Regions from separate parts of the Aeribacillus sp. FSL K6-2848 genome, predicted to be linked through region 1. Evidence: riboswitches for the same ligand, from Rfam matches in the RefSeq annotation. Region 1 holds a riboswitch; each other region holds the start of a gene.

What was found. Region 1 has a riboswitch for thiamine pyrophosphate ahead of NSS70_RS08270 (acetylornithine deacetylase). Riboswitches for the same ligand answer to the same signal wherever they lie in the genome.
Region 2: linked by a shared signal. The riboswitch ahead of tenI (thiazole tautomerase TenI) and the one ahead of NSS70_RS08270 (acetylornithine deacetylase) in region 1 are both predicted to bind thiamine pyrophosphate.
Region 3: linked by a shared signal. The riboswitch ahead of thiT (energy-coupled thiamine transporter ThiT) and the one ahead of NSS70_RS08270 (acetylornithine deacetylase) in region 1 are both predicted to bind thiamine pyrophosphate.

Annotation. Positions count from the first base shown of each region.
Region 1 is NZ_JBBOQQ010000001.1:1,681,834-1,685,115, reverse strand. Features, by position in the region: gene tenA (thiaminase II) at 1-35, opposite strand, end outside; gene NSS70_RS08270 (acetylornithine deacetylase) at 68-1,333, opposite strand; TPP riboswitch at 1,458-1,558, opposite strand; gene NSS70_RS08265 (hypothetical protein) at 1,624-2,292, opposite strand; gene NSS70_RS08260 (TlpA family protein disulfide reductase) at 2,524-2,979, opposite strand; gene NSS70_RS08255 (peroxiredoxin) at 3,072-3,282, opposite strand, start outside.
Region 2 is NZ_JBBOQQ010000001.1:1,268,539-1,271,820, forward strand. Features, by position in the region: gene NSS70_RS06345 (monovalent cation:proton antiporter family protein) at 1-1,099, shown strand, start outside; TPP riboswitch at 1,154-1,262, shown strand; gene tenI (thiazole tautomerase TenI) at 1,402-2,001, shown strand; gene thiO (glycine oxidase ThiO) at 2,003-3,115, shown strand; gene thiS (sulfur carrier protein ThiS) at 3,123-3,282, shown strand, end outside.
Region 3 is NZ_JBBOQQ010000001.1:3,648,641-3,651,922, forward strand. Features, by position in the region: gene NSS70_RS17675 (DUF418 domain-containing protein) at 1-1,184, opposite strand, end outside; TPP riboswitch at 1,357-1,460, shown strand; gene thiT (energy-coupled thiamine transporter ThiT) at 1,530-2,090, shown strand; gene menC (o-succinylbenzoate synthase) at 2,132-3,241, opposite strand.

The sequences.
Region 1 (3,282 bases):
GGTTTTGCAGTTTTATACAATCGGTCTGTAAACATTTGAATTACCCCTTTCGCAGCTTTTGTAATTGTCATCGTTTTTTCTGATACCAATCAAATAAAAACGCGATCAGCGATTTTGTAAATGTTTTTAATTGGGGGATGGACAGCTTTTCATTCACCGAATGTGCATCTTCAAGCGTGCCCGGTCCATATAAAACGACGGGAATTCCCGCTTCACTCAGCCAGCCGCCGTCTGTCACAGTAGGGGACATCGTCAGCTTTGCTTCCTCATTAAATGCCAGTTTATGTGCTTTTTGTAATGTTTTCACTCCGAGTGAATGTTCGTCATATGAAAAAGCTGGGAAAATTTCTCCTCGATCTTCAATCATCGATGTGCCGCCCCATTTAAATTTCGGAGGATATTTCCGAAGCCATGGATCAGCCATTGCAACATGATGGATATGTTCTTCAATTTCCCGGATCACCTCTACATAATGCTCTTCCGGGTAATAGTGAACGGTAATCCAAAGGGAACATTTATCGGCCACAAAAGCGGCGTGCCTTCCACCTTCAATCACTGCAGGATTAATTGTGGCAGAACCAGGCGGAAAGCCTTTGCTCGTTTTCATCACTGCCCAATGCTGTTCAAGCTCTCGCAGTCCTTCAATAATTTTCATCATTTTTTCAATCGCGCTTGCCCCAAAAAGCTTCCCGCCGGCATGAATCATTTGTCTTCTCGTGCCATCGTGAAATGTCTCGGGGCTTTCAATCGTAATCCAGCCCGTGATCACCCCGCCTTGCCCTTGTATTTCACAGTTGCTTGAATCGACAACGATGGCAAAATCAGCTCGATATCCCCGGTCGCAGCACGATTTTGTTCCTGCTTCGCCTACTTCTTCTCCGACGACGGACTGAAAAATGATATCCCCTCCCGGCTCAATGCCGTTTTCTTGCAGCAGCTTTAATGCAAACAGACTGGCAGCCATTCCCCCTTTCATATCCGCTACACCGCGTCCGTATATGTAATCCCCTTTAACCGTTGCCTCAAAAGGAGGCGTTAGCCATTCTTCTCCCTCTTCGATTGAAGCGACATCAATATGCCCGTTAATAATTAAACTGTGGTAATTTTCTGGATCTTTTCCTTTTTTCGTTCCTACTACGACTGGATCTTGTTCATATAAATCCCATTGATCAATGGAAAAGCCGATGTCTTCCAAATATGAGGCGACATACTTTTGAGCCTCTTTTGCATTTCTTGCCGGAGGGCTCGGCGTTTCAAACGATACGAGTGTTTTTAGAAGATTCAGAAGTTCTTCTTCCCTTTCATCAATTTGCTGAAATAGCGTTTGTAACACGTTGTCTCCCCTTTCTTAACATTTTGTTTTGAAAAATGGTTTGCCAATCAGCCTTGTAATGCAAAAAGCCCGTTCCCAATATAAGGGAACGGGCAAGTATATACAAAACCCATAGACAGGTTTCGATATTACTGCACCACTTCCCTACGCTAGTATGATCTAGATCAGGTTCAAAGGGTCAAGGCACACGCCTTTCTCAGCCTTTCGGCTCCCCTAGTGGTATGTTAATATTATGAAATTTTCATTTAATTTCATTAAATCATAAAATATAGAAAAATACAAGCTAACGGTTAATTGATCCTTTTTGCTGTCTTTAATAATTCACGATAACCAATTCGAGTAAATTGCAAATGTTGATCAATATAATTAGCCTTTTTCAAATGCTCGATCGATTGTTCAGAAAAACTGCCGCTAATTTCCTGAAACCTTTGATTAATTTCCACTAACGAATGATTTAATATAAAATCTGCATCAAGCAGCAGGACAATCCGCTCGATCTCAGGATCTCTTTTTAAAATCAAGTTGGCAATCCGGCCTTTCATGAATGCTAGCTCTTGTTGAAGCTTTGAAGCTTCATCCTCTTTTTCTCTAATTTTGGCTCGGTACTTTTGTTTTTCTTCCTCTTCGATACCGGCTTTTGTTAATAGCTCCTCCAACAATTGCGTTTTATCAAGCTCCAGTTTATTTAATTGCTGTTCTTTTCGCGCCATTTCTGTTTCATCAGGCAGCTTTTCGTTTTGAATAGGCTCTTTTCGTTCTTCTTTTATCTTTATCATATAGTCTATTTTCCGATAGACAAGGAAGGCGAGAACAACTAAACATCCATTTAATAGCAGAGATATAAAACGCACGACGACGTCGTTAAATGCAAGCAAATAAAATAGGAAAAGGATAACGATGACAGCCAAAAGCACCTTTAATAGATTCATAATGGAAAAAGTTTGTGATTGTTTTGCCATCCACCTATGCTCCTTTTTGTTCAAACTAGCATCATTTATTATAGCATGTTGTGATTTGGAATGTGAATCATTTCTTTAGGATTGAGAGCTGGAAAAAGGATGTCAGATGAATGGTAAATGGAGATGCTTATCTTTTGAAAGCTTCGAAGCAATAAAAACAAGTCCTTTCAAAGCCGGAAAGGTATTTTTCTAAAATGAAAAACCACCTGCAATGTTTTGCAGATGGTTGAATCATTCAGCGTTTTCTGTTTCCGCTAACACCCGATTAACACGTTTTTCCAGCATTTTCATTCCGCTTCCTCCTGCTTGGAAGTGGCGAAGAATGCCGTTTTTGTCAAAAACATAATATGCAGGTACATATTGATTTTCAAAAGCATCGGTTAATTTATGTTCGTTGTCAACAAAGATCGGTTGCGTAATCCCGTGTTCTTCCGCTACTTTTTTAATATCATCAATATCTAAATCCTTTTCGGAGCGAGGCATATGAACAGCTACTACGTTCAGTTTATCTTTATATTGATCGCGGAACTCATTTACTTTCGGCATTGCTTCTTTACACAAATGGCAGCTGATTGACCAAAAATGGATTAATGTTGGTTTTTCACCGATTAATTGCTCTTTCGTTACTTCGCCATTCAGCCAAGTTGTTGCTCCGACTAATTCAGGCATTGGCTCACGTAATTTCATTTCCGCTTCCTCCTTGAAGAATGAATATCAAAAAAATAATCGTTTGAAAAAAGGCCTAACGTACTGCTAGGCCCTTTGAATGAAAAGCTTCATTATACTTTAAGCGTTTCTTGACCAGGCTTCCAGTTTGCTGGGCAAAGTCCGCCAGTTTGAAGCGCTTGAAGTACACGCAATGTTTCATCAACATCGCGGCCAATGTTGTTATGGAATACTGTTTGATATTGAAGTTCGCCTTCTGGATTGATGATGAACAATCCGCGAAGAGCAACTCCTTCTTCTTCGATTAAAACGCCGTAGTCTCTT
Region 2 (3,282 bases), 410 kb from region 1:
AAATATTTTAGGCGCCTTCCTTGCGGGAGTTTTAGTCTCGCTTTTATCGCCTAATTCAGACTTGGTGCAAAAGCTAGATTCGTTTGGCTACGGTTTTTTAATCCCGATCTTTTTTGTCATGATAGGGGTGGAATTGGATTTATGGGAATTGATCAAAGATCCGAACCTTCTTTTGTTAATTCCTTTGTTATTTCTCGCCCTCTTGATCTCAAAGTTTATTCCCGTTTTTGTGCTGAGAAAATGGTATGATACGAATACAACGATTGCGGCGGCGTTCTTGTTGACTGCTACTTTATCATTAGTTATTGCGGCAGCTGAAATTGGACAGCGAATCGAACTGATTGATAAGCAAATGGCTGACGCACTAATAGTAGTTGCCGTGTTAACAAGCATTATCACGCCGATAGGATTTAAAAAATTATTCCCTAAAAAAATGGCGGTGCAGCCTAAAAAGAAAATTGCTTTTATTGGTGCAAATCAAATGACCCTTCCAGTCACAAGAGAATTGGACAAAAATTTGTATGAAGCAACCGTATATCATACACAGCAAGACAAAATTGAAAACGGGACTGCTCAATCGGTGTTTAAAATTGAAGAATTGAAAGACTATTCGATAGAATCATTGAATGAACACCACATAATGGAAGCTGATATAGTAATAGTGGCTACTGGGGATGAAGAAAGAAATGCGGAAATTGCGACATATGCAAAAGAATGCGGCGTAGAACAGGTCATCGCCTCAATTTCTTCCCCGGAGTTGGATCAAGCATTAAAAGAAAAGGGGATCAGCGTATTTTCCGTCATGCTGTCAACAAAAACGCTGCTCAGGGCTTTGATCGAATCGCCTGGCGTTATGCGGATCTTAACAAACCAAGACAACTCTCTTTATCAAATTAATATGAATAACCGAAAATATGATGGAATGAAGCTTCGATACTTTCCGTTTACAGGAGATTGTATCTTTGTCCGGATTTTTCGAGGTGAAGATTCCATTGTGCCTCACGGCGATACCGAATTGAAAAAAGGGGACCGCTTGATTGTAACGGGTTCCCGCAAATATGTAAATGAGTTAAAAGATGAGCTGGAATTTAGCAAATAATATTTGCAAACAAAACAAATTGTGATAGCATGAAATTAGTATGAAAATTTAATAAGCATCCACTAGGGGAGCCTTTGGAAAGGCTGAGATTAAAGTGTTGACTTTAAGACCCTTTGAACCTGATCTGGATGATGCCAGCGTAGGGAAGTGGGAATTTGAAACATATGTCTGATATTCCATTACCACTTTCCAGCAAGGAAGGTGGTTTTTTATTGTTTCCAGTCTCACCACTGGACAGCTGCTTTCCAGTTTTGAACCTTGAAAGACGAGTGTGAGCGTCTTTCTCATGAAAGGAATGTACAATGTTGGAACTTCATGCCGTAACAGACGGAACAAAACCGGTCAACGAGCTAATACGCATAATTTTGTCCATATCAGATCATGTTGATTACGTTCATATACGAGAAAAAAATAAAAGACCATGTGAGATCATTCATCTTGTAGAACAGCTTTTGGCAAACGGGATAAGGAGAGAACAGCTTGTTATCAACGATCGGCTCGATGTTGCGCTCCTAACAGGCGTTCAAAATGTTCATCTTCCGGGAACCGGCCTGCCGGTAAAAAAAGTGAAAAGCGCTTTTCCGCAAATAAAAGCCGGTGTCAGCGTCCATTCATTAGATGAAGCGGTAAAAGCAGAAAAAGACGGAGCAGACTATTGTTTTTTCGGAAACGTTTTTGAAACGAACAGTAAAAAAGGACTTCCGGCAAAGGGAACAGATTTGCTTAGGAAAATCGTTGGACACGTCAATATTCCTATTATCGCCATCGGTGGGATCACGCCTGATAATATGCAAAAGGTTTTAGAAAAAAAAGCAAGCGGTATTGCCGTTATGTCCTATATCTTTTCTTCGAAAGATCCAGAGAGCGCTGCCAAACTTTTCAGGAAAGGGGAAGCTTTTTAAAATGAACGTTTTTGATGTTGGAATCATCGGGGGAGGGGTCATCGGCCAAGGGATCGCCTATGAGCTATCAAAAGCAGGGCTGAAGACCGCCGTGTTTGAAAGCGGCGAAATCGGAGGTAAAGCGACATCCGCTGCAGCAGGAATGCTGGGTGCCCATTCTGAAAATGAAAAAAGAGACATATTTTTTGAGCTATGCTTAGAGAGCCGAAATTTATATCCGAGCCTTGCAAAAGAATTATTGGAGCAATCTGGTGTGGATATTGAGCTTGTGCAGGAAGGCATGTATCGGCTTGCATTTACTGAGGAAGAAGGCCGCTTTCTGCAATCGCTCGCAGATGAGAATGAACTAGAATGGCATTCAAGGGAAAACGTACTGGCAAATGAGCCACATGTTTCTGAAGACATTGCGGGAGCTCTTTGGCTTAAACATGACGGCCAAGTGAAAGGTTCATCTGTTTGCTGCGCATATGCGAAAGGCGCTAGAAAATATGGTGCATCCATTTTTGAACAATGTCCTGTTTTCGATGTGATTAAAGAGGGAAAAGCATACAAGCTTGTCACTTCCCAAGGAGTTTTTATATGTGGAAAAGTCGTCGTTTCAAGCGGAGTTTGGAGTGGCTTTTTCTTAGAAAAGTTGGGGTTGAAAAATCCAATGAAGCCCGTTAAAGGAGAATGCTTAGCCGTAAAACCGAAAAAACTAGTGATCAACAAAACAGTGTTTTACGAGCACTGTTATATCGTACCGAAAAAAGACGGCACCGTTATTATTGGAGCAACTTCTTATGAAAACGACTGGGATACGAATCCAACAGTCAAAGGAGTATCCGAATTAATGATCAAGGTTCAGAAAATGATGCCAGAAATCGGGTCTGAACCGGTCGTTAGTGCTTGGTCGTCGCTCAGGCCGCAAACAGCTGACGGCTGGCCGTATTTTGCCGAGCACCCGGAGCATGAGGGAATCTTTTTTGCGACCGGTCATTATCGAAACGGCATTCTTCTAGCGCCGATTACAAGCTTGATCGTAAAAGACATGATTTTGAAAACGAATCAATATGAGCGTTATGTTCATAGCTTTTCTTTAAACCGATTGCTTTCTGATGCGAAAGGGAGGTGATGAAACGGTGAAACTTCGCATCAACGGCCAGCAGATGGAAGTGGAGAATAGTGTTCGAAGCATTGAAGATTTGCTGAACTTTTTTCAATTACAGGAAAGAATTGTTGTCGTTGAACGAAATGGTGAAATTGTTTCAAAAGAACAATACAGCTTCCAGACATTACATG
Region 3 (3,282 bases), 2.0 Mb from region 1:
TGGCGCTTGAAATACATCGCTGTTCTCCATACCCACTCCAACGGCCCTAATTGAAAATATTTAAACCAAATATGGCTGATGATAAGCTGCACGGCAAAAATTGCGAGTGCAAGCCAAAAACCGGCGAAGGGGTATACTTTACCGTACAATCCCAATCCGTAATGATAAAAAAGATATGTACAAATAACAGATTGCATGATGTAATTTGTCAATGACATGCGTCCAACAGGCGCAATCTTCTTAACAATTTGCCGACAGATTGGGTGAAAATATAAAAATATGAGAGAGATCACATAAAACAACATGAGAAATGGTGCACCGAACACCATGTAAAAACTATTTTCAGCGGTGACCGCAAAAATATTTAACGGAAGCCCAATGATAAGCCCGAAAAACCAGATGGCTGTTAATAACCTTCGATGCTTCTCCGGTTCTTGAAAAAGCTTTTGTTTCGCAAATATCATGCCAACTAAAAACATGCTGATATATGGGAGCATGTTTATTATATAGACAAGCGGTTGAAAAGGCCACATGCCAGACATAGACATGTAAAAAAGCCGATCATGAATACGCTGATGGAAAATATCAGTAAAACTTCCGTTTTGATATGAATGGATTGCGTTTCTTGCCTCCTCTTCCAGTAAGGCAGCCTGCTCTCTTTTTTGGACTAAAGCATCCTCACCATTGGATACAGCCGTCATCAAACCAATAAGGAGCAAATATAAACTAAATAAACATACAGTCCATACCAAAAGGGTTTTCCAGGAACACTTCCGGAAAAAAAGGAGAAGAAACCCCAGCACAGCATAATCCATTAAAATGTCTCCATCCCAAATGAAAAATGAATGAATTAGTCCAAATACAAAAAGCACCACCAGTCTGCGTATATATATAGAAACAAAGTTCCTGCCGTTTCCTAAAGCCCGTTCCTCCATGATGATGATTCCAAATCCGAACAATAATGAGAACATTGTAATAAACTTCATTTGTACAAATATTTCCAAAATATTTTTCGTTAGAAAATCCCATGTTCTCCATGTTTCAGTAAAAAAATTTTCGCTGCCTATTTGGTATAAATATACATCTGGATAGCTGAAATGCGCCATATTCACAAGTAAAATGCCAAATATCGCAGCCCCCCGCACCACATCCACTACTTCATAACGCTCACGTTTAAGATTCAAATCAAAACCCCCATTCTGAAAAAAGTTCTTATTGTTAACGCCCTTTTTTCATTACTTTTTGTCCAAAGGCTGCATTTCAGCTTTATCGTGTTTAAATTTATTTGAATATAGCGAAAAAAGAATGACAATTTTCTTATAGTCTATTATGATAGACATAAGATTCGAATATCAACAGATCCACAAGGGGAGCTATATGCTGAGAGTGGACGGATATTTCGTCCAGACCCTTTGAACCTGTTAGTTAATGCTAGCGTAGGGATGTGGAAGTATACTGATCCATGATACAGCCTTTTTCCCCCTTATGGATATTTGTTGATAGCAAATAATATACAGGGGGTTTTATTTTTGGAAAAAAATCGCTTATTACTATTAATAGAAGCAGCAATCTTTGCAGCATTGGCAGTTATACTTGATCTTCTCCCTTCCATTCAATTATCATCAGCCATTTCTATATCCATTGCCATGGTGCCTGTACTCATATTATCGTTTCGATCCGGTGCAAAGATTGGCTTCATTTCCGGCTTTTTATGGGGATTATTGCAAATTGTATTAGGTGATGCATACATCCTGACGCCTGTTCAAGGCTTCATCGACTATTTTCTAGCTTTTTCCTTTATCGGTTTAGCCGGTCTTTTCAGCAAAACTATCCAAAATAAGCTGAAAGATGGAAAGAAAAGCTCTGCTCTTGTTTTCATCATCTTTGGCGTCTTCATCGGAGCTTTTGCACGTTATTTTTGGCATTTTATCAGCGGTGTCTTTTTCTTCGGAGAATATGCACCAGAAGGAATGTCAGCGGTCGTTTATTCTTTGATCGTAAACGGCATTACGATGATAGGAGCGTTTGTATTATGCGCTGTCGTTACTGTTATTCTCATTATGGCGGCGCCAAGATTGGTTGTAAAATAAACAAAATCATCCTCTGCAAAACATGCAGAGGATAATTTTGTTTATAGGGTAAATACTTTCGTTTCAACAGTGTATTTTTTTAATTTTTCACGGCTTACATGAAAACCGATCCCCGGGTTATCAGGCAAGGCAATTTTTCCATTATAAACCGACATTTCCGGTTCAATAATATCTTCTTCCCAATACTTAGATGAACTGGATATATCTCCTGGCAGTGTGAATTGTTCAAGTGTCGCTAAGGATATATTATGGGCCCGTCCAATCCCTGATTCAAGCATCCCTCCGCACCAAACTGGAACATTTTGCTCTTTGCAAAAATCATGGATTTTTTTTGCTTCTGTCAAACCGCCAACACGGCCGATTTTTATATTCATAATTTTGCAGCTTCGAAGTTCAACAGCCTTTCGAGCATCTTCGAAGGAACAAATACTTTCATCTAAACAGATCGGTGTTTCCAATTCTTTTTGAAGTTTGCTATGATCCACAATATCATCGTACGCAAGAGGCTGCTCAATCATCATTAATTGAAACTCATCCAATTGTTTTAGATGATTTATATCTTTTAATGTATAGGCACTGTTCGCATCAGCCATTAAATCCAAGTTCGGAAAATGCTTCCGTATTTCCTTAACTACTTCAATATCCCAACCTGGTTTAATCTTTATTTTTACTCTCTTGTATCCTTCCTCCTGATACTGTTCAATAAGACTGATTAAATCTTTTATTGTTGGCTGAATACCGATGCTCACCCCAGCTTCAACTTCTTTTTTCATTCCCCCGAGAGCTTGTGAAAGAGGTATATTTTGCTGTTTTGCATATAGATCCCACACGGCACCTTCCAAAGCCGCTTTTGCCATATAATTTCTGCGAATAAAACGAAACGATTCAGCCAACTCACGAGGATGATGAAACGACGTCTTTGATAAAATTGGAATGAGGAAATCTTCGATCATGTGCACAGTTGTTTTCACGGTTTCTTCTGTATACCATGGAATGGAAAAAGCAACCCCTTCTCCAAAACCGGCTGCACCATCATCATCCTTTACTTCTACGATCAACAATTCGCGATCGTGAATGTCTCCATAGCTAGTAGAAAATGGGGCTTTCAAACGCATCTGTAATATATGCAAAACAATTTTCTTAATTTTTATCAATTAAGAGCATCTCCTTTTTTAAACAAGCTCTCAGCTAA